Regions from separate parts of the Neobacillus sp. SAB-20_R2A genome, predicted to be linked through region 4. Evidence: riboswitches for the same ligand, from Rfam matches in the RefSeq annotation. Region 4 holds a riboswitch; each other region holds the start of a gene.
What was found. Region 4 has a riboswitch for S-adenosylmethionine ahead of V5M37_RS23955 (methionine biosynthesis PLP-dependent protein). Riboswitches for the same ligand answer to the same signal wherever they lie in the genome.
Positions count from the first base shown of each region.

Region 1: linked by a shared signal. The riboswitch ahead of V5M37_RS14850 (5-methyltetrahydropteroyltriglutamate--homocysteine S-methyltransferase) and the one ahead of V5M37_RS23955 (methionine biosynthesis PLP-dependent protein) in region 4 are both predicted to bind S-adenosylmethionine.
Region 2: linked by a shared signal. The riboswitch ahead of V5M37_RS06445 (homoserine dehydrogenase) and the one ahead of V5M37_RS23955 (methionine biosynthesis PLP-dependent protein) in region 4 are both predicted to bind S-adenosylmethionine.
Region 3: linked by a shared signal. The riboswitch ahead of V5M37_RS06215 (methionine ABC transporter ATP-binding protein) and the one ahead of V5M37_RS23955 (methionine biosynthesis PLP-dependent protein) in region 4 are both predicted to bind S-adenosylmethionine.

Region 1 is NZ_CP145895.1:3,042,028-3,049,353, reverse strand. It holds gene V5M37_RS14855 (multidrug effflux MFS transporter) at 1-1,095, opposite strand, end outside; gene V5M37_RS14850 (5-methyltetrahydropteroyltriglutamate--homocysteine S-methyltransferase) at 1,284-2,411, opposite strand; SAM riboswitch class I at 2,492-2,590, opposite strand; gene V5M37_RS14845 (peroxiredoxin) at 2,802-3,419, shown strand; gene V5M37_RS14840 (hypothetical protein) at 3,631-3,834, shown strand; gene V5M37_RS14835 (aldolase catalytic domain-containing protein) at 3,989-4,948, shown strand; gene V5M37_RS14830 (SE1832 family protein) at 5,084-5,278, shown strand; gene V5M37_RS14825 (LLM class flavin-dependent oxidoreductase) at 5,356-6,351, opposite strand; gene V5M37_RS14820 (DUF3219 family protein) at 6,370-6,654, opposite strand; rRNA gene V5M37_RS14815 (16S ribosomal RNA) at 7,184-7,326, shown strand, end outside.
Region 2 is NZ_CP145895.1:1,298,115-1,305,440, forward strand. It holds gene V5M37_RS06420 (argininosuccinate synthase) at 139-1,356, shown strand; gene argH (argininosuccinate lyase) at 1,436-2,812, shown strand; gene V5M37_RS06430 (carbon-nitrogen hydrolase family protein) at 3,001-3,858, shown strand; gene V5M37_RS06435 (GNAT family N-acetyltransferase) at 3,877-4,539, shown strand; gene V5M37_RS06440 (GNAT family N-acetyltransferase) at 4,562-5,233, shown strand; SAM riboswitch class I at 5,310-5,421, shown strand; gene V5M37_RS06445 (homoserine dehydrogenase) at 5,488-6,723, shown strand; gene V5M37_RS06450 (DoxX family protein) at 7,216-7,326, shown strand, end outside.
Region 3 is NZ_CP145895.1:1,248,803-1,256,128, reverse strand. It holds gene narJ (nitrate reductase molybdenum cofactor assembly chaperone) at 1-519, shown strand, start outside; gene narI (respiratory nitrate reductase subunit gamma) at 535-1,230, shown strand; gene V5M37_RS06230 (hypothetical protein) at 1,393-1,611, opposite strand; gene V5M37_RS06225 (MetQ/NlpA family ABC transporter substrate-binding protein) at 1,710-2,549, opposite strand; gene V5M37_RS06220 (methionine ABC transporter permease) at 2,569-3,243, opposite strand; gene V5M37_RS06215 (methionine ABC transporter ATP-binding protein) at 3,233-4,246, opposite strand; SAM riboswitch class I at 4,345-4,454, opposite strand; gene V5M37_RS06210 (NAD(P)/FAD-dependent oxidoreductase) at 4,647-5,762, opposite strand; gene V5M37_RS06205 (vWA domain-containing protein) at 5,844-6,440, opposite strand; gene V5M37_RS06200 (hypothetical protein) at 6,536-7,015, shown strand; partial or broken gene V5M37_RS06195 (gas vesicle protein) at 7,214-7,326, opposite strand, start outside.
Region 4 is NZ_CP145895.1:4,859,134-4,866,459, reverse strand. It holds gene V5M37_RS23965 (bifunctional homocysteine S-methyltransferase/methylenetetrahydrofolate reductase) at 1-343, opposite strand, end outside; gene metC (cystathionine beta-lyase) at 365-1,528, opposite strand; gene V5M37_RS23955 (methionine biosynthesis PLP-dependent protein) at 1,528-2,640, opposite strand; SAM riboswitch class I at 2,723-2,837, opposite strand; gene V5M37_RS23950 (polysaccharide biosynthesis protein) at 3,352-5,178, shown strand; gene V5M37_RS23945 (DegT/DnrJ/EryC1/StrS family aminotransferase) at 5,220-6,461, shown strand; gene V5M37_RS23940 (sugar transferase) at 6,491-7,204, shown strand; gene V5M37_RS23935 (alkaline phosphatase family protein) at 7,219-7,326, shown strand, end outside.

The sequences.
Region 1 (7,326 bases), 1.8 Mb from region 4:
AAAGGTAAAGGAAGTAACACCCAGCAAGGCAGAAGCACTTCCCGCATTTTTTCCTTGTGTTTGCATAGCTAAGGAGAATCCTGCTGTATTTACCATTCCTACACTGGATACAACGAAAAACAATGGAATCAAAACCAAAATTAGCTTTGCCTGTAAAAATATAAGAAGGAGTAAAATGATTCCGCCTGTTGCGGACATTCCCAATCCGAATTGGAACAGTTTAGCTTCAGGGATTCTCCCTGCCAACCTGCCTGTTGTTTGACTCATGATCATAATCCCGATCGCGTTGATCGCAAAGATCATGCTAAACATTTGCGGGGAGGCACCATAAATATCCTGTACGACAAAGGGAGAACCTGAAATGTACGCGAACATGCCAGCAAAGACTAAGCCCTGTGCTAAAGCATAACCCATAAAGCTTCGATCCATGATTAGTTTTAAAAAAGGTCTAAATGTATTCTTCATGCCTCCAGCCGAACGCATTTCTTTAGGCAGCGTTTCAGGCAAACCAAAAAGAATGACAAAAAACATTACGATTCCAATGATACTTAAAACAATAAAGACACCTTGCCATGGAAATGCCTTAAGCAGCTGCGCACCAATAATCGGAGCGAGGATCGGGGCCAGCCCGTTCACCAATGCAAGAAGTGCAAAAAACTTGGTTAATTCAGTTCCTGAATATAAATCTCTGACAATCGCCCTTGAGATGACAATTCCTGCTGATCCGGCAAAGCCCTGGATGAGCCGTAAGATAATCAATCCCCAAATGGAAGGGCTAAATACGCATAAAAGGGACACGATAAAGTAAATCATTAAGCCGACTAAAAGTGGTTTTCGGCGGCCGGTTACATCACTGATAGGTCCGGTGAGCAGTTGCCCTGATGCTAAACCGAGCACGAAAAGCGACAGGCTGAGTTGAACAGAAGAGGCGTTTGTATGGAAATCTTTTGCGATATTCGGCAGGGCCGGTAAATACATATCAATGGATAAAGGGCCGAATGCTGCAAGTGAACCGAGAACAATCGCCATCCATACTCGTTTTGAACGAGAAAGCACTGCTTGATGATCCTCTGCCTTTTGTATGAAATCCCCCATATAGTAAGTCATTCCTCCAGTTATGTAAATCCAATCTAGTTACCTCAGATTTTATCATTCTATGTTAACAGATTATTCAATATTTAGGAATTCTTTAAAGTAGAAACATACAACCAATTTCAGAAACGATTAAATTGAAAAAGGCCACCTTCCATCATAGAAATGGAAGGCGGCCTCTCCTAATGGGATTAAATGGTTCCCCAAACATCCTTAGCAATAGTCACTACATGTTTAATCTTATTCCACTGCTCTTCTTCCGTTAAAATATTTCCTTCTTCTGTGCTAGCAAAGCCGCATTGAGGGCTTACTGCCAGGTTTTCTAAAGGAATAAATTGACTTGCTTCTTTAATTCTTGCCTTAATGGATTCTGGATCCTCGAGTTCTGGGAATTTAGATGTGAATAATCCTAGTACAACGGTTAGGTTAGGACGCTGGAAGCCTTTTAAAGGTTCGAAGTCACCAGAACGCTGATCATCATACTCTAGGAATAGCCCGTCCACATTTAGCTCAGCGAAAATGGCATCGGAAATTTGATCGTAACCGCCGCTTGTAATATAGGTGGATCTGAAGTTGCCGCGGCAAATGTGCATCGTAATTGTCATATCTTCCGGCTTATTGGCAATGGTTTCATTGATCGCACTTACTCTTGTTTTGATGATTTCATGAACATCCTTGCCAACTTTTTCTACCACTGCATTGATCCGCTCTTCTGAAACAAAATCAATCCAAGATGTGTCGTCTAATTGCAAGTAACGGCAACCAGCCTCATAGAAAGCTTGGATGGCTTTTTGATAGGCCGCTACGGTATCTTTAAAAAATTGCTCACTGTTGCCATTGTAGTACTCATCGCCTTGAATTCTCGTAAACAACATGTTCGGGCTTGGGATGGAGAACTTCGCCACTTGGCTGCCATCACCATATTTTTCAACCGCCTGCTTTAAAAATTTGAAATGTTCGAGCATATAATGATCATTAAAGTCCACTTTGCCCACTACTTTAATGGCGTTGTTTCTTGTTTGGGCGCCTTTGAAGTTGCTGATATATTCATTTTCGAAAAACGCTACACCTTCCAAACCAGCCAAGAAATCCAGATGCCACCATGAACGTCTAAACTCACCATCTGTAATGGATTTTAAGCCTGCTCCAATTTGGTTTTGAACCAATTTCTCAATTTCTTGGTCCTCAACCGCCTTCAGGGCAGCTGCATCAATTTCCCCATTGGCAAAAGCCTTTCTAGCTTCTTTAACCGGTTCTGTTCGAAGAAAGCTGCCGACATGGTCAGCTTTGAATGGAGTTTTTACTAGTGTTGCTGTCATTAATTATTCCTTCTTTCTCGGTGTAATAAAAAACCCTCTTCTCAAAAATAAGAAGAGGGTAATAGCCATTACTAAATCTCTTCTTATCTTCAAGCACTCGCTTCTGGAATTGGCACAGTACGAACGTGTCTGCTGCCGAGGCTTCAAAGGGCCAGTCCCTCCACCTCTCTTGATAAGAATATTCGAAAATATTTAATTAACAGTAAAGATACACCTGTTCAGATTTTCTGTCAACAAAAATCTACAACACTATTGTTGTGGTTGAATGGAAAAGCTATCCAAAATAGGCTCAATGGGACAAATACCTAAACATATAGTATTTATGGCAACGTATTAAAAAATGAACTGCAGCAAGGAATTAAGATTCACGTGATGATCTGAGGTGAAACAATGGAATTTAACAGGCGAGAGGGTCATTTTGATGGATCTTTGCAGCCATTTTGTGCACAGACAACGGATATGGCGCCCCTATTTGAAGCAGAAGCTTATGATCATGCAGAAAAGAAAATAAAAAAGCTTCGTCTAGAAAGCTATCGTGGAAGCTGGGTTATTTTATTTTTTTATGCAAGTGATTTTACCTTTGTTTGACCGACAGAATTGGCAGCGGTCGCTGTTATTAAGGATCAACTAAAGACACTTAATACAAATGTCCTTGCTATCAGCACGGACAGTGTGTATGCCCATAAAGTTTTCGCTGAGGTATCTCCTAATGCCTCTCAGGTATCATTTCCACTTCTAAGTGACCGAACACACCAAATCAGTAAAGCATACAGAGTCCTAAATGAAAAAGTTGGGGCAGCCTTAAGAGCAACCGTCATTATCGATCCAGATGGAATAATTGTATCCAAATTGGTATACCCATTAGAAGTTGGCCGAAATGTTTACGAAATACTAAGGATCATACAAGGGGTACAATACGGAAGAAGCACCGGAGAAGGAGTCCCAGCTAACTGGGTTCCCGGTAACCCAGGAATCATTAGAGACCCAAAGAATATCGGAAGAATTTGAGGCATGGGGACGGTTCTCATGCCTCATTTAGGCTTTTAAGATCCTCTACATACATCATTGATTCCTTAATTATGTCGTAATTTGTCGAAAAGTTAATAAAAATGTACGCGTTTTCACCTGATATGATAGTTTCTATACAAATATTCTAAATATTCACCCCTTTGTGACTACCCAGGAAAAATGGATAGATCGGTCTGTCAGGAGGTATAAAATGTGCCAGGAACACAGAAATAAAAATGTAGAAGTAAATTTTGAAATACCCGAAAACATAATCCAAAGTTTTAGAGATGCTGTTGAAAAAAATGGAAAGTCTATGAATGACGTGCTTAGGTTATATATGCAAAAATACATTTGGAAACAAAGTGAATTACAAAGAAATAGACAAATGCGACGTCAAAGTATTGGAGCCAAGTGATAAAATGATAGTAGTATTAATATAGAAATACTTTAACAATTTTATCAAATATTTTTAGAACGGCTGACATGTAAGTTTGACACCTTTAAAAGATTCATGGTATATATATTCAAATTATGACGAATGAGCATAACCACAGGGGGAATTTAAAATTATGGAACATCGCAGCAAAATTTTAGATTGTACGATCCGTGACGGAGGTTTAGTAAACAATTGGGATTTCAGTATCGAATTTGTCCAGGACTTGTATAATGGACTAAGTGCGGCTGGCGTTGAATATATGGAGATTGGCTACAAAAACTCCGCTAAGCTGCTGAACGCAACTGAGCCTAATCCATGGAGATTTTTAGATGATCATTTTCTGAAAGAAATCATTCCTGAGAAAAAATTCACGAAGCTATCTGCATTAGTAGATATTGGCCGTGTCGATCCCAACGATATCCTGCCTCGCGAGCAAAGTGTGTTGGATATGATTCGGGTAGCCTGCTATATCCGTGAAGTGGACAAGGGCCTGGAGCTTGTCCAAATGTTCCATGATTTAGGATATGAGACATCTCTCAATATTATGGCTTTATCTAGTGTGCCTGAACAGAAGCTTATTGAAGCCATGGAAATGGTCAAAGAAAGTCCAGTCGATGTTGTGTATATCGTGGACTCTTTTGGAAGCTTAGACCCGGCTGATATTGCACATCAAGTGAAAAAGTTTCAAGCAATGCTCCCTAACAAGCAGCTTGGTATTCATACACATAACAATTTGCAGTTAGCATTTGCTAATACCTTGACAGCACATCAAAATGGAGTTACCTTCCTGGATTCATCTGTTTACGGCATGGGACGGGCGGCAGGGAACTGCAATACAGAGCTTCTTGTCAGCTACATAAAAAAACCAAGCTATGAACTAAAACCGTTACTGGGTGTAATCGAAAAGCATATGTTAGAAATGAGAGAAAAGTGGGAATGGGGCTATATCATTCCTTATATGATCTCTGGTGTCCTTAATGAGCATCCACGGGTGGCAATGGCTTATCGAAATAGTGACGAGCGCGACCAATTCGTTGACTTCTATGACAAGGTAACAACACCTGAAGCAACTTTAGCTACAACTTCTAGGTAGTTTATTACATTTACAGCCGCCTGCGGGCGGTTCTTTTTTTGGGGATGAAAGCAACTGGGCAGAATAGTAGTGAAAACACATCGGATTTGTAATCATAGAAAGAAGAATTAAGACTTATGGAGAGTGAAACCAATAATGGATAAAAAACAGATTGAGTATAAAATTTTAGAGTTGAAAGACGAATACTTACAACTGCAACATAATCTTGAAAAATTAGAGTATGTAAAAGGAAACATAGCCCCGTTGGAAAAACGACTATCTGAAATTGAAGAGGAATTGAATTCTCTTAATCAATTATTACGAAAAATAGCGGGGCAAACACAAAAATAGTAACTTAAGTTCAAGAGGCCATCGAAATGATGGTCTCTTTTCTTGTATCAAAGTTTTAATAGATGCGTATTAAATAGTTATAAAACCACTTTTTCAGCGATGAGTCTATAGGATTCGATGCGATCCTTCGGAGAATGTGTAATCGTTAAAATCATAATTTCATCCGCATTATATGAAGCTTGTAACTGCTCAAGTTTCTTTTTTACCTCCAGTGGATTGCCAATGATCATTCTCTTTTTCATCGCTGCTAATTTTTCTAGTTCTTTTTCATTGAGTTCGTATTGCTTGGCTTCCTGGATAGAGGGCACAAATTGGCCTTCGCCTTTTTCCTTCTGTAATGCCCAGATTAGATTACTTAATGCGATTTCTTCAGCTTTTTCGGCCGTTTCCGCGCAAACCACTGAAACAGTTAACAATACCTGAGGGGATTGCCCGTGTTTGTTAGCTTGAAAGGCATCAAGATATTGTTGGATAATGTCTGCTCCGTCTTTGTCGCTCATGAACTGGCCGAATGCATATGCCAAGCCATGTTCAGCAGCAAGGTGGGCACTTTTTTTACTTGTACCAAGAATCCACGGCAACGGCGGCACTTCCGGCAGGGGAGAGGCCTTTAGTTTTGAAAACTCGTGATCTTCAGGAAAATCATTTTTTAAAAAGTGAAGCAGTACTTTTACTAAGTCAGGCATTTTCCAAACCTGTTGTAAAAAATTATCGGATAAAGCATTTGTTGCCTCCGCTGATCCGCCAGGTGCACGCCCAATACCGATATCAATCCGATTTGGATATAGAGTGGCCAGCATATTATAAACCTCGGCCACTTTATATGGTTTATAATGCGGCAATAATACAGCCCCAGAACCGAGGCGAATCCGTTTGGTGTTGGCGCCAATATAACTGATCATCACTTCAGGAGCCGAGCAGGCCAGACCCGGCAAATCATGATGTTCGGAAATCCAATACCGTGTGTAACCTAACTCATCTCCTGCTTGGGCTAGCTTCAACGATTCATTTAATGCCTCTTTTGCTGTTTGGGTGGAGGAGATGGGAGATAAATCTAGTATGCTTAATTTCATTGCACTAAGCCTTCTTTCTTAATTCTTCACTTCGAGCAAAGTCAATGCAAAAATTCCTACTTGTCCTTTTTCATAGAGATTCGTGACAGAAGTGGAATATTGTTGAATGGTACCTTTAAACGCTAAACCAGTTTCAGGAACTTTTACATCAAAAGATCCTTCATACAGCAACACTGCAGTGTCGTGATACTCCTCACTCGTCACTTTAAATTCAATAACAATTTTATGTAAACCGTTCTCAAGCTTTTGTTTATATTTGTCTACACGAATGGAAGTATTATTTAAGATGATTTCATTAACCAATGACACCACACCTTTTTTGTTATTATGAAAAAATAATAGCACTGGGCCAATAGGGGAGCAAATGAATTGGACCGTCAGATTAAAAATAACAATAGTCTTCTTATATAATATAAGCCCATTTCATTTCTAAATTTCTTAGCACATACATCGTTCATTATTTGGTAAAAATTTCAGGTTGAAGATAAATGGAAATCGCGATATATTATAAATCCGTCACTTACACGAGTGACAGAAGACATGATACATTTTTAGATGGTTTCAAGAAATTAAAAACTTTTTCTTGCGATATAAAAATGTATGTGTTAATATAATAAATGTCGCTTTTGAAATAAATCATTAACTTCTTAAATTGGAAGAAAATGATGGTTGATAGATTAGTAGAAATGCGATATGCTATAACCCTTGTCGCTTAAACAAGTGACAAAGATAGTTCTTTGAAAACTAAACAAACAAAAACGTCAACAAACAATAATATTCGTTTCGTTTGAAACGAAGCCAACGTAACATTTTTGAGCTAATCAACTCAACTTTATTGGAGAGTTTGATCCTGGCTCAGGACGAACGCTGGCGGCGTGCCTAATACATGCAAGTCGAGCGAATCACTGGGAGCTTGCTCCTGGTGGTTAGCGGCGGACGGGTGAGTAACACGTGGGCAACCTGCCTGTAAGACTG
Region 2 (7,326 bases), 2.4 Mb from region 4:
TAAGCCTCTTTCTTCGCCCTTAGGGGCTTGCCAATCGGCAAGTTTTCTTTAAGAAAAAGACTTTCTTTTTTTGAAATTTGTTGTATAATAATACCGTTGAATGAATTTAAATACATGGTAATGTAAGGAGCGTTTAAAATGGCAAAGGAAAAAATCGTATTAGCCTATTCAGGCGGTTTAGATACATCAGTTTCGGTTAAATGGATCCAAGAAAAATATGGCTATGATGTCATCGCGCTAGGACTTGATGTCGGCGAAGGAAAAGACTTGGAAGCTATTAAAAATAAGGCATTAAATGTTGGCGCTATTAAAGCCATTATGGTAGATGCTAAAGAAATGCTAGCAAAAGATTATATTATCCCTGCATTAAAAGCTAACTGCTTATATGAAGGCAAGTATCCACTATCCTCTGCGCTATCAAGACCATTAATTTCAAAATTATTGGTTGATGTAGCGGAGCAGGAAGGAGCAGCAGCAGTTGCCCATGGTTGTACTGGTAAAGGAAACGACCAAGTCCGCTTTGAAGTTTCCGTGCAAGCCTTAAACCCAAGTTTAAAGGTGGTTGCACCAGTTCGTGAGTGGGGGATGACCCGTGACGAAGAAATCGCTTATGCACAGGAGCATGGGATTCCGATTCCAGTTGATTTAGACAATCCATTCTCGATTGATGCCAACATTTGGGGCCGTGCCTGCGAAGCAGGAGTTCTCGAGAATCCTTGGGCAGAAGCACCTGAAGCAGCATACGATTGGACTAACCCAATTGAATTAGCTCCAGATCAGGCTGAATACATTGAAATCGAATTTGAACAAGGTGTTCCTGTAGCCCTTAATGGTGAAACTTTACCGCTTGTTCAATTAATTGAAACGTTAAATGCCCTTGGCGGCAAGCATGGTGTCGGCCGTATCGACCACATTGAAAATAGATTAGTAGGGATTAAATCCCGTGAAGTATACGAAAACCCAGCAGCACTTATTTTAATTAATGCTCACAAAGAATTGGAGTTCTTGACATTACCACGTGAAGTAACTCAATTTAAAACACAGGTAGACCAGCAAATGGCGAAAATCATTTACGAAGGTCTTTGGTACTCACCATTGAAAGCGGCTCTTGATGCGTTTATTGACGAAACTCAAAAGGTTGTGTCTGGAACCATTCGCGTGAAGCTCCATAAGGGTAACCATATGGTTGTCGGCCGTAAATCCGTTCACAGCCTTTACAATGAAGAGCTTGCTACTTATACAAAAGGCGATGCTTTTGATCATAATGCAGCAGTTGGCTTTATTAAGCTTTGGGGTCTGCCAACAAAGGTATATTCTGAGGTTAATAAAAAAGAAGAATCGGTAGTAAAGCAATAATTTGGGATTGAAAAATAAATTCGGAGTGCCCTCGAATCTGTTTCGGGGGCAATCTTCTTACATTTAGGAGGAGCAAGTGATGTCTAAGCTATGGGGCGGACGTTTTACGAAGGAAACTAACAAACTAGTAGAAGAGTTTACAGCTTCGATTTCCTTTGACCAAAAACTGGCCAAGGAAGATATTGCAGGCAGCCTTGCCCATGTGCAGATGCTTGGTGAATGTGGCATCATTCCAGTGGAGGATGCAGAAAAAATTAAAAATGGCCTTCTATTGATTAAGGAAAAAGTAGACCGCGGCGAGGTCGAATTTTTAGTTGAAGATGAAGACATTCATATGAATATTGAAAGACAGCTAATCGAAGAGATTGGACCGGTTGGCGGTAAACTCCACACAGGCCGCAGCCGGAACGACCAAGTGGCGACGGATATGCATCTTTATTTAAGAACAAAGACAACTGAACTGATCACGTTGGTGGAAGAGGTTCAGCAGGCGATTATCGGACAAGCGAAGGAGCATGTCGAAACGCTGATTCCGGGCTACACCCATTTGCAGCGCGCGCAGCCTGTTTCATTCGCCCACCATTTAATGGCGTATTTTTGGATGTTTGAACGCGATAAGGAGAGACTGTTGGATTCGCTGAAACGCGTGAACTGGCTTCCGCTTGGTTCCGGTGCATTGGCAGGAACAACTTTCCCGATTAACCGTGGGATTGTTGCTGAGCAATTGGGCTTTGAAACCATTTATCCTAATAGCATGGATGCCGTCAGCGACCGCGACTTTATCCTTGAATTCCTGTCGATTGGCTCGATTATCATGACACATATTTCTCGTCTTTCCGAGGAATTGGTTATTTGGTCAAGCCAGGAATTTCAGTTTGTTGAGCTCGATGATTCGTTCTGTACAGGATCAAGCATCATGCCGCAGAAAAAGAATCCTGACGTACCGGAGCTGCTGCGCGGAAAAACAGGCCGCACGTATGGCAATTTGATTGGCTTGCTGACTGTGTTGAAAGGACTGCCGCTCGCTTATAACAAGGACCTCCAGGAAGACAAGGAAGGCATGTTTGATACGGTGGCAACCCTAGAAGGCTCATTGAAGCTTTTGGCACCGATGATTGAAACAATGACTGTTCGCAAGGATGTCATGCGAAAAGCCATCAATAATGACTTCTCTAATGCTACTGACATTGCCGATTACCTCGTCCGCAAAGGATTGCCATTCCGCGAGGCTCATGAAGTGATTGGAAAAATTGTTCTTTACTCGATTCAATCCGGCAAATTCCTATTGGATTTAACACTGGACGAATATCAGCAGTTCAGTACGCTATTTGAAGAGGATATTTACGTTGTTTTGGCGCCAGAGCATGTGGTGGCGGTCCGAAATAGCTTTGGCGGTACCTCACCAGAGCAGGTAAGAGAGCAAATTAAACTTGCTGAGGGAAAACTAGAGCAGTAAGCTGTTTAATAGGTAACTAAATTACCTTTTGGGAAAGAAATTAGTAGGATATCTACAGTAAAGCCAGCGCCCCTGCTGGCTTTTTATCTACTTTCATATTTGGAATGCATTTCATTTGTATAAAGTGCTAGATTATAAGATAATTCAATATGGAATCTATCTTCCAATAACTTACCTGGAGGCGAAAAATGAAACTTAGAGTATCTGTTGTTCAGTACCATCTTCACACAATCAACTCATTTGCGGAATTTGCCGCTCAATGTGAGCATTATATAAAAACCGCCGAAGAATTCGGGGCTGAATTTGTCCTTTTTCCTGAATTCTTTACTACGCAACTACTTTCCATTGGAAATGGCCAGGGACAAAGCCTGACCATCAATGACCTGCCTAGCTTTACCAACCAATACCGTGATCTATTTATCAAATTTGCAAAAGAAACCAACATGCACATCATCGCGGGGACCCATGTCCTTGAAAAGGATGGCAAGCTTTACAATACTGCTCATTTATTTTACCCGGACGGCCGCGTCGGCGAGCAGGCTAAACTGCATATCACGCCAACCGAGGTTAACGAATGGAATATGGCAGCAGGGGACTCGTTTCAAATTTTTGAAACAGAAAAAGGAAAAATTGCACTGTTAACCTGCTATGATATTGAATTCCCGGAAATCGTCCGGATGGCAAAGGCGAAGGGCGCCGATGTTATTTTCTGTCCATCCTGCACGGACGATCGTCACGGCTTCCATCGCGTCCGTTACACGAGCCATGCCCGAGCGATTGAAAATCAGGTATATGTAGTATTAACCGGAACGGTTGGCGCGCTGCCGACGGTTGATTTCATGCGGGCAAACTTTGGCCAGGCCGTCATTATCACTCCAAACGACATTCCGTTCCCGCCAAAAGGGCTTTTAGTAGAAGGGGAAATCAACAACGACATGGTCGTAACCGCCGATCTTGACCTGGAACTGCTATACGAAGTTCGCGAGCGCGGGTCTGTGACCACCTGGCGCGACCGCCGCACTGATTTATATACAGATTGGAATTAAAACGAGGGAGGCCTTTTCATGTATCGCAGTGAATTTTACGTTTATGATCAGGACCGGCCGCTGCTGGTTTGTATACGTAATTACACAATGGAGGACTTTGATCAGCTCATCGAAATCCAGTCCCAATGCTTCCCGCCTCCTTTTCCATCCGAGCTTTGGTGGAATGAAGAACAATTAACGAATCATGTGACACTGTTTCCGGAAGGGGCATTATGCGTTGAAATTAATGGGGAATTGGCGGGCTCCCTGACCGGAGTTTGTGTTGAGTTGGACCCGTCTAATCACAGCCATACATGGGAAGAAGTGACCGACCACGGCTATATCCGCAACCATAATCCGAACGGAAACACCCTCTACATTGTCGATATCAGCGTCCGCCCGAAGTACCGAAAGCTGGGACTCGGAAAATTAATGATGCATGCCATGTATCATGTGGTCATTGAAAAAGGGTATGACCGTCTTCTTGGCGGCGGGCGGATGCCGGGCTATCATAAAGTGGCTGAAAAAATGACGCCGGAAGAGTATCTCGACGTAGTCATCAAGGGCGAGCTGAAGGATCCTGTCATCAGCTTTCTCCTTCGCTGCGGACGTGTGCCAATCGGTGTCGCCAGAAACTATTTAGAGGATAAAGAATCCCTTAACAATGCGGCATTAATGGAATGGAAGAACCCATTTAAATAATTTATAAGGGGAATCAGAACCAATGGAATTTAAACGCATTACCAATATTGAAGACCCAAATTTTAAAAAGCTTCACGATTTAATGGGACAGATTTTTCCACCGGAAGAGGTTCTGGATTATGAATTGTGGAAAGAACCGTTAGAAGACCCAAGTATCCGCGTATTCGTTGCCGTCGATCAGGACCAGGTCGTCGGTGCCACTGAGTACCGCTATTATCCGGACTGGAACATTGCAATGACCGACTTCACGATCATCAGCAAACCAGGCCTCTCGCTTGGCCGATTTTTAGCTGAAAATCGTCTGAAGGACTTAAAACAGCTTGCTGCCCAAAACGGCAAGGAGCTGTTCGGTATGTTTGCCGAAATCTATGACCCATACCGCGTAGAGCACCACGAGTTTGGCGGCGTGAAGGTCATGGACCCGTACGTGCGCCGCGAGGTTCTGTCACATTTAGGCTATCAGCGCCTTGACCTTGCCTACTTGCACCCATCCTGGGAAAACAACGGGGAAGCGGTGTCTGGGCTGGATCTATGCTTCATGCCGATTAAGGAAGAAATCGCCGAAATTCCGGGATCACTTGTCAAAGAATTTCTTACCACCTATTATTCTGTGCTTTCCAATAAACCACAGGAATGGCTGGACATGGTTGAGAAATTAGCAGCAAAAGAAACGGTCGCCCTTTTGCCACTTTAATATTGACAACTCTTGAAAATTCAGATAATATACTTTTTATATATCTTTGGAAATTTAATGAAAAATCAAATAAATACTCTTATCCAGAGTGGCGGAGGGACTAGGCCCGATGAAGCCCGGCAACCTTCAAGGTATTCCTTGAAAAGGTGCTAATTCCTGCAGGTTATTTGTAGCCTGATAGATAAGAGGAGGAATAGAGCCCTCTTCTTATGAAGAGGGTTTTTATTTTTCAAAAAAATAAAGGGGTGGCAGACATGTCTGTAATTAAGGTGGCAATTCTCGGGTTCGGTACGGTAGGTGAAGGGGTTTATCGGACCATTCAATCACATAGCAATGAGCTGGCGGCAGAATTAGGGAAGGAAGTAGAGGTTGCTGCCGTCCTTGTTAGAAATAAGCAAAAGCCGCGGGATATTAGCGGGAATGTTCTGCTGACAACGGACTTCGAAGAAATTCTCCAATTGCCGAAGCTTGATGTCGTGATTGAATGCATCGTGGATAAAGACCCGACTTTTTCCTACTTGAAAAAAGCAATTCAACGGGGCTGCCACATCATTACAGCGAATAAGGAGATGTTTGCCCACCACGGGAATGAGCTTATCGAGTTGGCAGAACAGCATCAGGTGTCGGTTGGTTTTGAGGCGACAGTGGCCGGGGGGATTCCGGTCATTCAAACGCTCGGTCAGCTTTTAAAAATTAATCGTGTCCAGCGGATCCTGGGAATCCTCAATGGAACGTCCAATTTCATCTTGACCGAAATGCGGGAAAAGCGGCAGTCATTTGCCGAAAGCTTGTTGCGGGCGCAGGAAAATGGCTATGCCGAAGCGGATCCGACCAATGACGTGGAAGGCTATGATGCTTTTTATAAAACGATGATCTTAAGCAGGCTGGCATTTGGAGAAGAGCCTGACTGGCGTGATGTTGAACGGGTAGGGATTACGTCTATTACGAGTGAATTGATTGAAGCAGCGCAAAACTTAGGGTTAAGGTTTAAACATATTGCGAGCATCTGGAAGTCAGGTACCCGCATCCAGGCATCGGTGAAGCCGGTTCTGGTCGGCTCTGAGCACCCTTTTTACCATGTTGAGGGAGTAGAGAATGCGGTAAATGTAAAATCTGATATCGTTGGCGAAATCACCCTTCAAGGACCGGGCGCAGGCATGTACCCAACGGCTAGTGCGATAATCGAGGATTTGGTCCACGTATGTCAAAGCCACGTGACGAAATCTAATTATTTGAAAACCTCAGGGGAGGACATTGAGTTGAAAAGTGAACACCAGAGGGAGTACTGGCTGGTCCAGGGTCTGGTCCAAAAATATGGCAGTCCCGCTATTACCCTGATGGATGAAATCTCTGAGGGAATCTTTGTCCTAAAGGGTTCCAAAAAGGAGATCGAGCAGCTTGCGCAAAGGCAACCATCGGTTCAATATTTTTCGATTCTGGGTAAGGGAGAATTCCTCGTGAGGGGTATTGAGGAAGCGAAGGCATTATAGGGTTGAATTGAGGGGCATCTATTATGTGATGCTCCTTTTGTTATGAATGGACATTCATTTATCCAGTGTTTTTTCCACATCTAAAGTCCTGTATTTATAGGTAGTCCACAATGTTATGCACATTATCCACAATTTTGAAAGCGGTTATCCACCGTTAGTTATTAACAGAAAGGCTGATTGTAAAAATCAGGTTTTATAAGGGGTGAGCTAGTGTTGTCCACATTATTAACATTGTCCACAAAAGAGGAGGGGGAACGTGCTGTATTGCGTTCACAATCTCTTCATATATCTAACATTAATATGTTAAGAAACTGTGAAAGCCGTTGTTTTTTCAATAGCAGGAGAGTATATTAAAAGTGTAAAGAAGATAGTGAAGCAATTCACAAAGACTTCCTTACAAGCCACAGCTAGCTGATTAATCCCTTTCATAAGGGAATAACTTAAAGTTAAATTTGTGAAATACTTCACAAAAAAACTATGGAGATGATTATGATGAGATGGTACAAAACTCCTTACGCAGCAGTTGTTTGGACAGTATTACGTGTTTGGCTTGGATTACAATGGATAGAAGCAGGTTATCATAAGTTAACTGGTGGTTTCGAT
Region 3 (7,326 bases), 2.3 Mb from region 4:
ACAATCATAAGCTTTATTTGCGAATCGATCACATCAGAGGATATTCAAAAGGAAGTATTGAATAGAATTTATCCCTTCTATCAAATGCCATCGGTGCAATTGGAGCAGCTATATGTAGAGACCTTTGATTATAAGGAAGGGACCAATCTATATTTAACTGCACATGAACTAGGAGACAGCAGAAAACGCGGTTTTGCTCTTATCCAATTACAAAAACTCATATCTGAAGCCGGACTTGAATACATCGGACATGATATGGCAGATTATATCCCTATGTTGTTAGAACTTTTGGCTATTGTACCCGAAGAAGAAAAAATCAACAAACTTTCAAGAAGAATTGCTTATGCCGTTGACCGGATCTTAACAAATCTTCCTGAGGATAATCCTTACAAGAAAGTGCTTGAATTAGGGATGATGTATGTTTTTGAAACTCCGGATGCAGAAGAGATCTCTGCTTTAGAAAGACTTCGGGAAGATGCTGACCTGGATGAGTTGCCATATCCATTGATGTATCGCTAAAAAGGAGGGGCTATGATGGAAGTTGTATTTTGGTGGACAATTTTTCCTTATATTTGCGGAACAATCCTTATTATTGCAACATTTTATCGTTTTGTTTTTCGCGGCAAAAGTTGGACTGCGCCTTCAACAGAAATTTTTGAAAAAAAAGGATTGGGAATCGCCTCTATCCTATTTCACTATGGGATTATCTTTGCTTTTGTTGGACACGTAATGGGCGTATTAATTCCATTACGTGTATACAATGCACTCGGAGTCAAAGACCATATCTATCATTTCTTTGCCATAGCAGGAGGTGGTCTTGCGGGTCTCATGGTGGTAATCGGGCTAGTTTTGATGCTGATTCGAAAATTCAATTCACCAAGGGTTCGTGCCCATACTACTGGGACAAGCTATTTTACCATCATATGGCTTATATTAGTTGCAGGGCTTGGGGCATATATGACGATCGTCTATAATACAACGGTAGGGGCATATGAATACCGTTTATCAATTGGACCTTGGTTCAGAAGTTTGTTCACATTCCATCCAAGGTCGGATTTAATGCTTGGGGTGCCTTTGCTCTTTAAAATTCATATCATTGTGGCGTTTATTTTATTTGCTGCCATCCCATTTACAGCTCTAGTTCATATGTTCAGTTTTCCATTAAGGTATCCTTCACGGGCTCCGCAACAGTACCGGTCAAGAAATGGTTATAATAAGAATAGCAGGTAGAAAAAGGTTTTGCCTTATACCGATCTTTTTTAAGAATTAACAATACAACAATAAAAGCAGTGCATTTCACAACTGAAAACTGCACTGCTTTTCCATGTTAATTTATCTACTTGATAAAGCCCTGTTATGATAGGACTCTTTCATTTAATAAATTTGTAAATCTTACTTCTCTTTTGTTTCATTTAATTCATCAATTAGCTGTTTTGTCCTCTTCGCATTCCCTTCCGCAAAGTTTTCTAGACGTTCTTTTAGCTCATCGTCGTCATGAACCCGTTCGGCGGTAATTAAATATGTACGCATCAAATCTTCTTCTATTTCTATAGAATCTTTAAGAACTGCTTCAAGATTTTCCTTTTCTTCATTTCCCTTGAAAAAACTCATTTGAAATCCTCCTTTTTCCTTTAGGATTCTCCAATCTTTATTGGTGTATCCAATGAAAAAAGGATATGGATCTCGTCCATACCCTTTTGATTTAAAAATTACTTTTTCATCCAGCTTGGTTTTCCAAAACCTTTAAACTGATCATCGATGACTTTTTCGAAATCTGCGGATTCAACAACAGCCTTAATGTCTTTAGATAATTGTGAGTCTTTGTTGCTTGTTTTTACTGCTACAATATTGCGGTAATTGTCAGCCATGTTTTCAAGTGTTAAGGCATCAAGCAGATTCATCTTTGCGGCAAGTGCAAAGTTACCAGGTACTGCAGCTAAATCTGCACTTTCAACAGAACGAGGAAGCTGGCCTGCTTCAATTGGCTGGAACTTCAGGTTTTTCTTGTTTTCAGCGATGTCTTTTTCAGATACTTTTAGTGGATCTGCATCTGCTTTGATAGTGATAAGCCCTGCATCACGAAGTGTGTTTAAAGCACGTGCTGCATTTGTCGGGTCGTTTGGAAGTGTAACAGTAGCTCCATCTTTTACATCTTTAATTGATTTGAATGTGTTCGAATAAATTCCCATTGGTGCTGTTGGTACAGAAATAAGAGCTGTTAAATCCATGTTGTTTTCTTTTGCAAAATTTTGAAGGTAAATCGTGTGCTGGAACAGGTTAGCATCGATATCGCCATTGTTTAATGCTTTGTTTGGCTGGATATAGTCACTGAATTCAACAATTTCAACTTTGTAGCCTTTTTTCTCTAGGCCTGGTTTAATCGCTTTTGTTACCATATCGCTATATGGACCTGCAGTAGCGCCAATTTTAATATCTTTTGATTCTGCTGCTTTTTCCTTACCGCTTGCTGTTTTGTCCTCGGAGTTTCCGCAAGCAGCTAGTGCAAAGACTACACATAGTAATAAAATGCTTGTTAACCATTTTTTCATAATAATTTCTCCCCTTTATTTATCTTCTTTTATCTACAACTTTGGCGATATAGTCACCAAGAAGCTGAATGACCTGAACTAAAATAATTAAGATTAAAACTGTTGAAATCATGATGGTATTGTCGTACCGGTAATAACCGAAGCGAATCGCCAAGTCTCCAATACCGCCGCCGCCGACTGTTCCGGCCATAGCGGAAAATCCTACTAAACTGATGAGTGTTAAAGTAACACCTGAGATAATGCCGGATCTTGCTTCAAGTAATAGGACATCTTTTATTATCATCCACGGGGTTGCCCCGGCAGCAATAGCAGCTTCGATTACCCCTTTATCGATTTCTCTTAGAGCATTTTCTACGATTCTTGCGAAAAAAGGAATCGCCGCTACAGATAATGAAACACTAGCTGCAGTTGGACCGATGGTTGTGCCAACAAGTAAGTTAGTCAGCGGCAGCAATGCCACCAATAAAATAATAAAAGGAATCGAGCGAACCATGTTTACAATAAAACCAAGTACATTCTGGACAGCTCGATTTTCCATAAATAATCCTTTGTCGGTTATGTAAAGCAATATCCCAACCGGCAATCCGATTACCGTTGAAACCACCAGTGAAATTGCAATCATATAGATGGTTTGAAAAAATGCTTTATTGATATCCGGGATAAGCTCCATCAGATGTGCAAAATCAAAGCCCATTGTGTAACACCTCCACTTGTGCGGCCCGGTTTTCAATATAATTTAGGGCTTTTTCTATTTCCTCTTTTTGTCCTTTTAGCTCCATTATGAAAATCCCAAGCGGTTGCTCTTGAATATATTCTATTGAACCATGCAGAAAATTACCTTTTACGTTAAATTGTTGAAGAGTATCAGAAATAACTCCCTCTCCCGCCACCTTACCTTTAAAGGTAACTTTTATTATTGGCCCCTGGCAGCTTTTTAGAATGACTTCCGGGATTTCAAGGGTCACGACACTCTCAATAAATTCTTTTGTAAGTTCTGTATGCGGGTTGGCAAAAATATCATATACCGAACCTTCTTCCACAACTCGTCCATCCTGCATAATTGCCATCCGGCTGCAGATTTCTTTAACAACATCCATCTCGTGAGTGATCAATACAATGGTGATGTTGAGTTCTTTATTGATTTTTTTCAATAGATTGAGTATCGACTTTGTTGTCGTAGGGTCAAGTGCTGATGTTGCTTCGTCACATAAAAGCACCTTCGGATTATTTGCGAGAGCCCTTGCAATACCGACTCGTTGTTTTTGACCACCGCTGAGTTGGGATGGATAGACATCACGTTTATCAGAAAGGCCGACCATTTCAAGGAGTGCCTCTACTCTAATTTTAATTTGTTCTTTTGGCATGTTGGCTGCTTTTAAAGAAAACGCAATATTCTCGTAAACCGTTTTTTGACTGATTAAATAAAAATGTTGGAAAATCATACCAATCTTAAGCCTTGCTGAACGTAGTTGCTCGCCTTTAAGGGAGGTAAGGTTTGTGCCATCAACCATAATACTTCCCGATGTGGGACGTTCTAATAGATTAATACATCTGAGCAGGGAGCTTTTTCCGGCGCCTGAATAGCCGACGATACCGAAGATTTCACCTTCCTGGACGGTTAGTGAAACATTATCAACACCTTTTACTTCACCCTTTTTTGTCTTATAAATTTTACTAAGGTTCTTTATTTCAATCATACTGATTACCTCATTTTTCCGATATCTAAACTAGACTTTATACCCAAACAAAAAGCCCCATTCATTCTGAAAGGGGCGTCGAAATTAAATAGAATTTCGGCTTATCTTTCAGAATGAAAGTACTGTCATTCTGCAGGAATTGGCACCTTCCCAATCGGGGGTTGCCGGACGTCATCGGGCCATGTCCCTCGGTCGCTCTGGATAAGAAAATTAAATTAACAAATAATTAAGTTATATTAAGATAGTACAAATCTATTTTTGTTTTGTCAATCATCTAAATTATAGCGCAATTTACCCGATAGCGTTTTCAACATTGTCATATCAACTTATTATTAATTTAAAAATTTTTTTGTTCGATTAGAAAAGAGCTTTTCGCATGAAAAGCTCTTTGTGCATAACATTAGGCTAAAGCACCAGCAACATTATAATTATTAAAATCAATTTCTGCTTGTTTACCTAATACCAGTTTTGCAAGTTCGGCACCGAGATAGGGCCCACTGGTTAATCCGGAGGAGCCTAAGCCATTTGCTAAGTAGATTCCTTCATAATTTGGTAAAGCCCCGATTACCGGAAGAAAACCAGGAGTAAAAGGCCGAAAGCCTACCCTTGTTTCCAAAATTGTTCCACTTGCGAGACCAGGAGCAACAGCTAAAGCTTTATTTAAGATTTCTTGGACTCCTCCAGCCGTTACCCGATTATCAAATCCTGCATCATTTTCGTGGGTTGCTCCAATGACAACACGCCCACCTTCAAAGGTTAGAATATATTGATCAGATGGTGGCATGACTACAGGCCACGAGTTTGTTTCCATGTCTTGCATATGTAAATGTATGATTTGCGCCTTTTGTGGCCTTACCAAAAATTCAACTCCCAGCGGATCCAAAAGTTCCTTTGCCCACGCTCCTGCAGTGACTATGACTTGATCAGCGAATAGTAACCTATCTGATACTTTAACTCCTTGGACTTTATTATCACTACTAATTAATGAAGCATCCCCTTTAACAACTTGGGCTCCATGTTTTACTGCAGCGTTAACAAGTGCATTACGTAAAGCCCGGCCATTTACACGTGCCCCGCCACTAACAAAAACTGCCCCAAATTCATCGGACAACGGCGGAAAAAGTCGATTCGTTTCAGTTGGTGATAAAATTGTTATTTCGCCGATTTCGGGAGCATCCTCCCAACGGGTCCGTGCCCGTTCTGCCATCTTTTCCAACTTTGCTGGATCAGTGTGAATACTTAATGCCCCAACTCGTTTATAACCCGTATCTTTTTCCCCATCTGCTTCTAACTGAGCTATTAATTCTGGATAATACCGGGCTCCACCTTTAACCAACTGGTACCAGGCTTTATTACGCCGTTGGGACAACCATGGGCAAACAATCCCCGCAGCCGCGTCAGTGGCTTGACCGGGGACATGCCGGTCCACTATGATAACCTCGGCCCCCCATTTTGCAAGGTGATAAGCAGTGGATGCTCCGAGTATTCCTGCCCCAATTACAATTACCTTTTGCATAACTCACCTCAAGACAAAAACTCAGTCTTATAGACTGAGCAAAGTAGATACTATATATATTACAACAAATACACTACTGCTTTAAAGTTTCCTTGTGCTCTGCCTTCTCTCCATTACTTGCTCACACACCATATTATACATAATCTCAACACCTTTTTCAGATGCTTCGAAGTTAAAGGCATTTTCAACATCAATCCCAAGACAGCCCGCTTCTTCCTTAGCATCGATGTTTGCCCCCAAAAAGATAAACTCCCAATTATATTTCTCCTTTTGGTGCTTGATGAGCTCCTTCACTTTTGTATAGGAAAATTCACTACTTGCGTTTTCCATTCCATCAGTCGTGATCACCAATATTACCTTACCGGGCTTATCATTTTCAGGAGTTTTGGATAACCGATATCCTACGTCAAGAATGGTTTTCCCCACTGCATCCAACATTGCCGTCATACCTCTTACATAATACTCCTGATCAGTGAGGTTAATCTGCCTTGCATCAACCCCATTCCATAGGATTTCGTATTGATCGTCAAATAAAACAGTTGTTACCCGTGTCTCCCCTTCCAACTTCCTCTGTTTCTCAATAAATCCGTTAAACCCGCCAATCGTATCACTTTCAAGTCCAGCCATTGACCCGCTTCGGTCAAGCAAGAAAATAATTTCAGTCATATTCGTGTTCATCTCTATCATCCTTTCAATATTGTTTATAAAATAATAATAGGGTATTAAATCTGGGAAATGGTCGCCTCTCAAGCGACATTTTTGGGGGTAGAATTATGCTGGATAAACACTTGCTAGTAGAATTGCAGGAATATGTTGAAAGAAACTTAAACATCCTTACTTACTCAATGATGGAGTCTAATGAAATACATAGTCTCGAAATAGAAGATTTTATTAAAAATAAGCGCCAGCCGACCTTCAACGAAACTCTATTCAAATTGATAGATAAAAAAGGAGCTGGCGACACAGAAACCTACAAAAAAGCCGGATTGGATCGCAGGCATTTTTCTAAGATCCGCTCGAATCCAGAATACCGCCCACGAAAAAATACAGTAGTGGCCTTGGCGCTTGCCCTTGAATTAAACAAAAAAGAAACCGACAAACTGTTAAGTTCGGCCGGTTTTTCATTGTCCGACAGTGAAACCTTTGACTTGGTCATCCAATTCTGTCTAGAGAAAAAAATATATGATGTCCACGATGTCAATCAGGCGCTGGACTATTTTAGCCTGAAGCCATTGATGGGTGTGGCAGAGTAGGTTTACCCAGTAGTCACATTTCATTCCATACTAAAGAGTAAGGGCCGTCTTTTCCAGACTGCCCCCGTTAACCTCTTATTCATTTAATGATTGATGGCTCTCCTGGGAATCCCCTAACAGCTCATCGCCTAATAGTAATTCTTTTGCTCTTTCCTCAGAGGGCTCTGCTAATAGAATTTCTTTTTCAGGAGCAGGCAATGATTTTTCTGCCACCAATTGCTCCAATCGGTCGACTCTTTCCAGTAGACGGGCATGTTCTTCCTCTGCCAATCTGGCTTTGGAAGAATAATACGGATCATTCACCCACCAGT
Region 4 (7,326 bases):
AAATGGATTTGGGCTTGATGCCACGGTTGCCGCCCAAGGTCCCAAGCACATAGGCACGGTTCTCGGCAGCTTTTTTGGCATTTAGTACAGCGGCGCTGTTGATGTCCTTGACTGAATCCTCTAGCCCGTATCGTCCAAGCTTTAAATAGTTGGCCGCATAGGTGTTCGTTTGAATAATATCGGCACCGGCATCAATATAGGCTTTGTGGATATTCTGAATTTGCTCAGAGCGGGAAAGATTCAATTCCTCAAAACAGGAATCTTTTCCATAGGAATAAAGCATTGTTCCCATAGCACCGTCGGCAATCAAAATTTGATTTTGTAATTTTTCTAAAAAACTCATCGCTATTCTCCTTAAGAGAGCTTATTTACTCTGCAGATTTTCCAAGGCTTGCGAAAAATCCTTGATTAAATCAGCAGGGTTTTCCAGTCCGACGGATAGGCGAAGAAGGCTATTTTTAATTCCCCGTTTTTCTCTTTCCTCCTGCGGCATGGCAGCATGGGACATTTTAGCCGGATAAGACAAAATCGACTCTACTGCACCAAGGCTTACCGCAAAGACAGGAATTTTTACATTTGACACAAAGGTACGCATGGCATCCTCATCAGCAAGCTCAAATGAAAGGACTGCACCAGCGCCGCTTGCTTGCGCCTCCTGCAATTCTTTTTGCGGATGATTTTCAAGCGCTGGGTAATACACTTTTTCAATAGCTGGATGTGACTCTAGGAATTTCGCAATCTCTAATGCAGCTCTCTGCGATTGCTCAAGCCGGACCTGAAGCGTTTTTAGACCTCTCATCACAAGCCAGGCATCCTGCACACCGAGAACTGCTCCAAACGAATTTTGTAAAAAATAAAGCTGTTTTGCTAGTTCCCCGTCCTTTACTACGGCAAGTCCTGCGACGACATCGCTGTGGCCTGAAAGAAACTTAGTGGCGCTGTGAAGGACAATATCAGCACCAAGCTCTAACGGCCGTTGCAGTGCAGGAGTTAGGAAGGTATTATCAACAAAAGTCAGGGCGTCAATGGACTTTGCCAGCTGGCTGATGGCTTTGATGTCGGTAACCTTCAACAACGGGTTGGATGGTGTTTCTACATAAAACGCCTTTGTATTTGGCTTAATTGCTTGCTTAATTTGATCAAAGTCAGTCATGTCTACAAATGTATGTTCAATCCCGAAACGAGTCAGGACTTGTGTCACCATTCGATAAGTTCCGCCATAAACATCTTCTGTGACAATCACGTGATCTCCGGAGGAGAGAAGTAGGAAGGCGGTGGAAATGGCAGCCATCCCCGATGAAAAAGCAAATCCTCGGACTCCGCCTTCGAGCTCTGCAATAATATCCTCCAGAGCTTCCCGAGTTGGATTTAAGCTGCGGGCGTAATCGTATTTTCCAAAACTGTCGATTTCAAACTGATGAAAGGTAGATGCATGCTGGATCGGGACACTGACTGCTCCTGTTTGTGCATCCATTTTATGCCGATTATGAAGAAGTCTCGTTTCAAAACTAAATTCTTCGTGTTCCATCACACATTCACTCCTTCAACTAACTTAGCAAAAGCCTGCTCTAGGTCAAAAATGATATCTCCTGCATCTTCAATTCCTACAGAAAAACGCAATAGACGGTTACAGACACCTTGTGCAATTCGGATTTCTTCCGGGATATCAGCGTGGGTCTGGGTCGCTGGATACGTGATAAAGCTTTCGGTTCCGCCAAGGCTTTCAGCAAACGAAATCAGTTTTATGTTTTGCAGGAACGGATTTACCCACGTTTCATCTTTAATACGGAAAGAAACCATACCGCCTCTTCCTGGGTAAAGGACATCTGTCACCGCATCGCTATTAGAAAGAAACTCAACAACAGCCTTAGCGTTTTTCTCATGCCGTTCCATACGGAGCGACAATGTTTTCATCCCGCGCATTAACAACCAGGAATCGAAGGGGCTTAAAACGGCACCCGCACCGTTATGATGGAAGGCCAATGCCTCACAAAGTTCCTTACCCTTCGCGACAATCAGTCCAGCTAGAACATCATTGTGGCCTCCAAGGTATTTCGTTGCACTATGAATCACGATATCTGCTCCAAGTGAAATCGGCTGCTGCAGAAGAGGGGTATAGAAGGTGTTGTCCACAATTAACAATATGTCATGCGCTTTGGCAATTTTTGCAATGGCGGCAATATCAGCTTCCTGCATAAGCGGATTAGTTGGTGTCTCCAAGAAGATTGCTTTTGTATTTGGTGTAATGTTGTTTTCAACCTCTTCAGGACAACAGGTATTTACATATTGGCTTTTCAAGCCCCACTTTTGAAAGCCTTTTTCGAGCAAACGGTAGGTTCCGCCATATAAATCCTCGCTAACCAGCCATTCATCACCAGACTGAAATAAGGAAAGAATCGTTAAAATGGCCCCCATTCCAGAACTGCAGGCAAAGCCTTGGTCTCCGCCTTCTAAATCGGCGATAGTTTTCTCAAGCAGCTGACGTGTTGGATTTCCGGTTCGAATATAATCAAATCCTGTGGATTGTCCAATCCCCTCGTGCCGGAATGCAGTTGAAAAATAGACTGGGGGATTTACAGTTCCTGTTGTAGTTTCACTGCGGTTCCCAATTTGAGCAAGTTTCGTATCGATTTTATACATTGTTGTCTACACTCCTTTTTGATATTAAAAAAAGGCCTTCTATAAGAAGAAGACCTTTGCATGTACAATACATCTGTCACTCTTCTTATCTCGCAAATTAGTAACAATTTGCAGGACTTAGCACCGTTTCAATGTAAAAGACATTGAAGGTTGCTGAGGTGTCACCGGGCCCTTCCCTCAACCTCTCTTGATAAGAACATATTAATATTTTGACTATTTATAAAATTTACTACAGTTTTGGCGGTTCGTCAATTAGTTTTTTATCCAAGGAAAGCAGTAAAGTGTAAAACAATTCTATTATCAGCTCTAAAAGTACAATTGTCCATTTTTGGCTTGTCCTCATTATTGTAAATTACTATTTTATTTCGGATTTTACAAAACAGAACGGGAGGAAAAAAATATTAGGGATATTTACCTAGTATGTTCTGAATGGTATTTTTTGCAAATAAAATAGTTCTTGTTAAGGTACAAGTGATTCGTAAAATAGAATTTACTGGTGAGGTTTCCTAGCCATTATCAAAGGAGACACTCGATCATGCTGTGGGTTGAAATATACCTTAGACGCAAGTCGTCGAGAGCGTGGTGTGAGGGGGGGTTAGATGCCCTATATATAATTAAAGTTTTTGATTATTTAGGGCTTCACGAAGCCTGGATAATCAAAAGCTTTAATCTTGGCTGCTATAAAAGCTAATGTACAAAAGGGGAGAGATTATGACCTACAGACAGAGGTTGTCATTATTTTTTTTAATAGACTCATGTATTGTCATAGGTGCAATATTCTTAAGCAGATTTCTGGTTGATGCTACCACTCATTTATTTACCTTTTTGATTATTTTTACTTCATTTTCAATTTTACTTAGCCACCACATCTTTTCAGTCATGCTCAACCTTTATAAAAAGGCTTGGGAATATGCCAGCATAGGAGAGTTATTAATCATTTTTAAGGTTGTGACCTATTCCATTATTTTTGCTGCAGTCCTGCAGAAAACTTTCTTCCTTGAAATCAATGTCAGGCTTCTCACTGTTACTTGGTTACTCCATATTATATTCATTGGCGGGTCCAGATTTTGCTGGAGAGTTTTTCGAGATTCTCATTATCAAAAGAACCAAAATAAAAATCGTACCCTCATCATTGGTGCGGGAGCAGCGGGGACAATGGTTGCTAGACAGTTATTGAAGAATCGGGGCATCAATCTTCTTCCTGTGGGCTTCATTGACGATGACATCCACAAACATAAGCTAGATATTCTTGGGATTCCTGTTGTTGGCGGGGTAGCCTCCATTGAACAAGCTGTTCAAAACTATAACATTAAAAATATTGTTATTGCTATTCCCTCACTTAGCAAGAAAGAGTTAAATGTGATTTTTCAGGAATGTGCCAAAACGCCTGCAAAAACTAAAATTCTTCCAATGATTGAAGATTTGGTGACTGGAAAGGTATCCGTAAATCAATTTCGGGACGTTCAGGTCGAGGACCTTCTGGGGAGAGATCCTGTAGAGTTGGATATTGCTTCTATATCAAAAAACATTACCGGCAAAACGGTGTTGGTTACAGGTGCAGGAGGTTCGATTGGTTCTGAAATTTGCCGGCAAATTGCCCGTTTTAACCCTCTTAAAATCGTCTTGCTTGGTCATGGTGAAAACAGTATATATTCAATTGAAATGGAACTGAAAGAAAGCTTTGGCGAATCAGCAATTAAATTCATAGCAGAAATTGCCGATATCCAAGATGGGGCAAAAATGGAGGCTGTTATGATGCATCATCGGCCAGAGGTTATTTATCACGCTGCGGCACACAAACATGTACCGCTAATGGAACACAACCCTGAAGAAGCAGTGAAAAACAATGTGATTGGAACAATGAATGTGGCAAAGGCAGCCAGTTTGTATGGTGTGAAAACCTTCGTAATGATTTCCACCGATAAAGCCGTTAATCCAACTAGTGTTATGGGGTCAACGAAAAGAATGGCAGAAATGATCATTCAGTCAATGGATAAGAAGTGCGGAACGAAGTTCGTTGCTGTTCGCTTTGGCAATGTATTGGGAAGCAGGGGCAGTGTGATTCCGTTATTTAAACGGCAAATTGAACAGGGAGGCCCTGTTACCGTTACTCATCCTGATATGAAGCGTTATTTTATGACAATCCCTGAAGCCTCAAGGCTGGTCATCCAGGCCGGCGCACTTGCCAAGGGTGGAGAAATATTTGTTTTAGATATGGGAGAACCGGTTAAAATTATCGACCTTGCCAAAAATTTAATCAAACTATCCGGATATTCCATTGAGGAAATTGGGATCGAAATAACGGGGATGAGGCCAGGTGAAAAGCTGTTTGAAGAACTTTTAAAAGAGGATGAAGTACAGGAAGAGCAAGTCTACCCGAAAATTTATATTGGTAAAACCTCAGAGCTTTTTATAGAAGAGATTGACGATTTAATCATAAATTTTGCTGACATGGACAAACAAGAGCTTTCTGAACTGCTGTTAAAGATTGCAAATAACCGATTGCCCGCCAAAAGAGCATTGTCTATTTCCGGTTAGTTTGCTATGCGGAAACTATAGGAAAAGGGTTGATAAATATTATGAATTTGCCAATCTCTCATTCTAGAGTGACAAATGTTAAAAGAAATATTCCATTTTCACCTCCAGATATATCGGAAATTGAAATTAACGAAGTTGTCAACACATTAAAATCCGGTTGGATCACAACCGGCCCTAAGACAAAGCTTTTAGAAAATAAAATTGCGGAGTTTACCAATACCTCAATGGCTGTGTGTTTAAATTCAGCAACAGCTGGCATGGAGCTGACTTTAAGATTGTTAGGAATAGGCGAAGGCGATGAAGTCATTACTTCAGCTTATACCTATACAGCCTCTGCAAGCGTCATTCATCATGTCGGGGCAAAAATTGTCCTTGTAGACACGGCTGAAGATTCTTTTCACATGGATTATGCGCAGTTAGAAAAGGCTATTACGGCAAATACGAAGGCTATTATTCCGGTGGACATTGCAGGAATCATGTGTGATTACGAGAAGGTTTTTGAAATAGTAAATAGGAAGCAAAATCTTTTTAGGCCTGCAAATGATATCCAAGCAGCTTTTGGCAGAATCATTGTATTAGCTGACGCCGCACATTCCTTTGGTGCAACTTATAAAGGGAAAAATAGTGGGGAAGCAGCAGACTTTACTAGTTTTTCCTTTCATGCTGTCAAAAATTTTACTACTGGGGAAGGCGGGGCGGTAACCTGGCGAGACATACCCGGTATAGCCAATGAGGACATTTATAAAAAATATATGCTGTATTCTCTTCACGGTCAATCAAAGGATGCACTTGCAAAAACGAAACTGGGTGCGTGGGAGTATGATATTCTCTCACCTGCCTATAAATGTAACATGACTGATATTATGGCTTCCATTGGTTTGGGGCAAATGGAAAGGTACCCGTTAATTTTAGAAAGAAGAAGATCATTAATAGAAAGATATAATGATGGATTGCGTGATAGTGAAGTTGATGTATTAGATCATTATGGAATTGACTTTTCTTCAAGCGGGCATCTATACCTAGTTAGACTTCTTCATAAGGATAAAGAGTCTCGTAATAAAGTTGTAGAAAAATTGGCAGAGATGGGCATTGCCACGAATGTTCATTATAAACCACTTCCATTGTTTACCGCATATAAGAAAATGGGATTTCATATCAATGAATATCCAAATGCCTATAGGCAGTTTGCTAATGAAATTACACTTCCATTGCATACTTTGTTAAGCGATGAGGATGTAATTTATGTAGTTGAAAGTTTAAAGACAGCCCTGGAAGAAGTGTAAATTGGTGACAGAAGCGGGGGAACAGCTTAGTGCTAGTAAGGGAATGGGAAGATTTACCCGATGCCATAAAAAAAGAAAGCGTAAGGAAATATTACAATACATTAAATAAGAAGCGTCTTAGTTTATTAAATAAGCGTGTATTTGATATCATACTTGCTATTCTGATTTTCATTATTCTTTCCCCTATTTTCATTATAATTAGTATTGCCATAAAGATAGATTCTAAGGGGCCTATTATGTTTCGCCAAGTAAGGGTAACGCAATATGGAAAGCAGTTCAAGATATTTAAGTTTCGAACAATGGTAAAGGATGCCGAACAGCTTGGCGGACAAATAACCACTAAAAATGATAGCCGGGTTACAAGAGTCGGAAAGATTTTAAGAAAACTCAGATTGGATGAGATTCCCCAATTATTTAATATTATTGCAGGCGATATGAGTTTTGTCGGGACAAGGCCTGAGGTTGTTAAATATGTAGAAAAATATTCAGATGAGATGATGGCAACATTGCTGCTTCCAGCAGGGGTTACCTCTAAAGCAAGTATTCACTATAAGGATGAGGAAAAGCTTTTGGTTAATGCTAATGATGTTGATGAGATCTATTTAAAGGATATTTTGCCCAAGAAGATGAAATATAACTTAAGAGGTATAGAAGAATTTAGTTTTTTGGGTGAAATCAGGATCATGTTTGGAACTGTGCTAGCAGTAACTAAGAAAGAAAGAAGCAGAGAAAGAAATTTTTAGGGAGAAGGCAGTATATGAAGAAGAAATTGGCTGTTTTATTATCAGTTTTTTTTGTTTTGAGTGCGTGTACACGAGACTATTCCCAAAAACAAAATAACTCTGAGTTGCCGAAAAAAGAAACG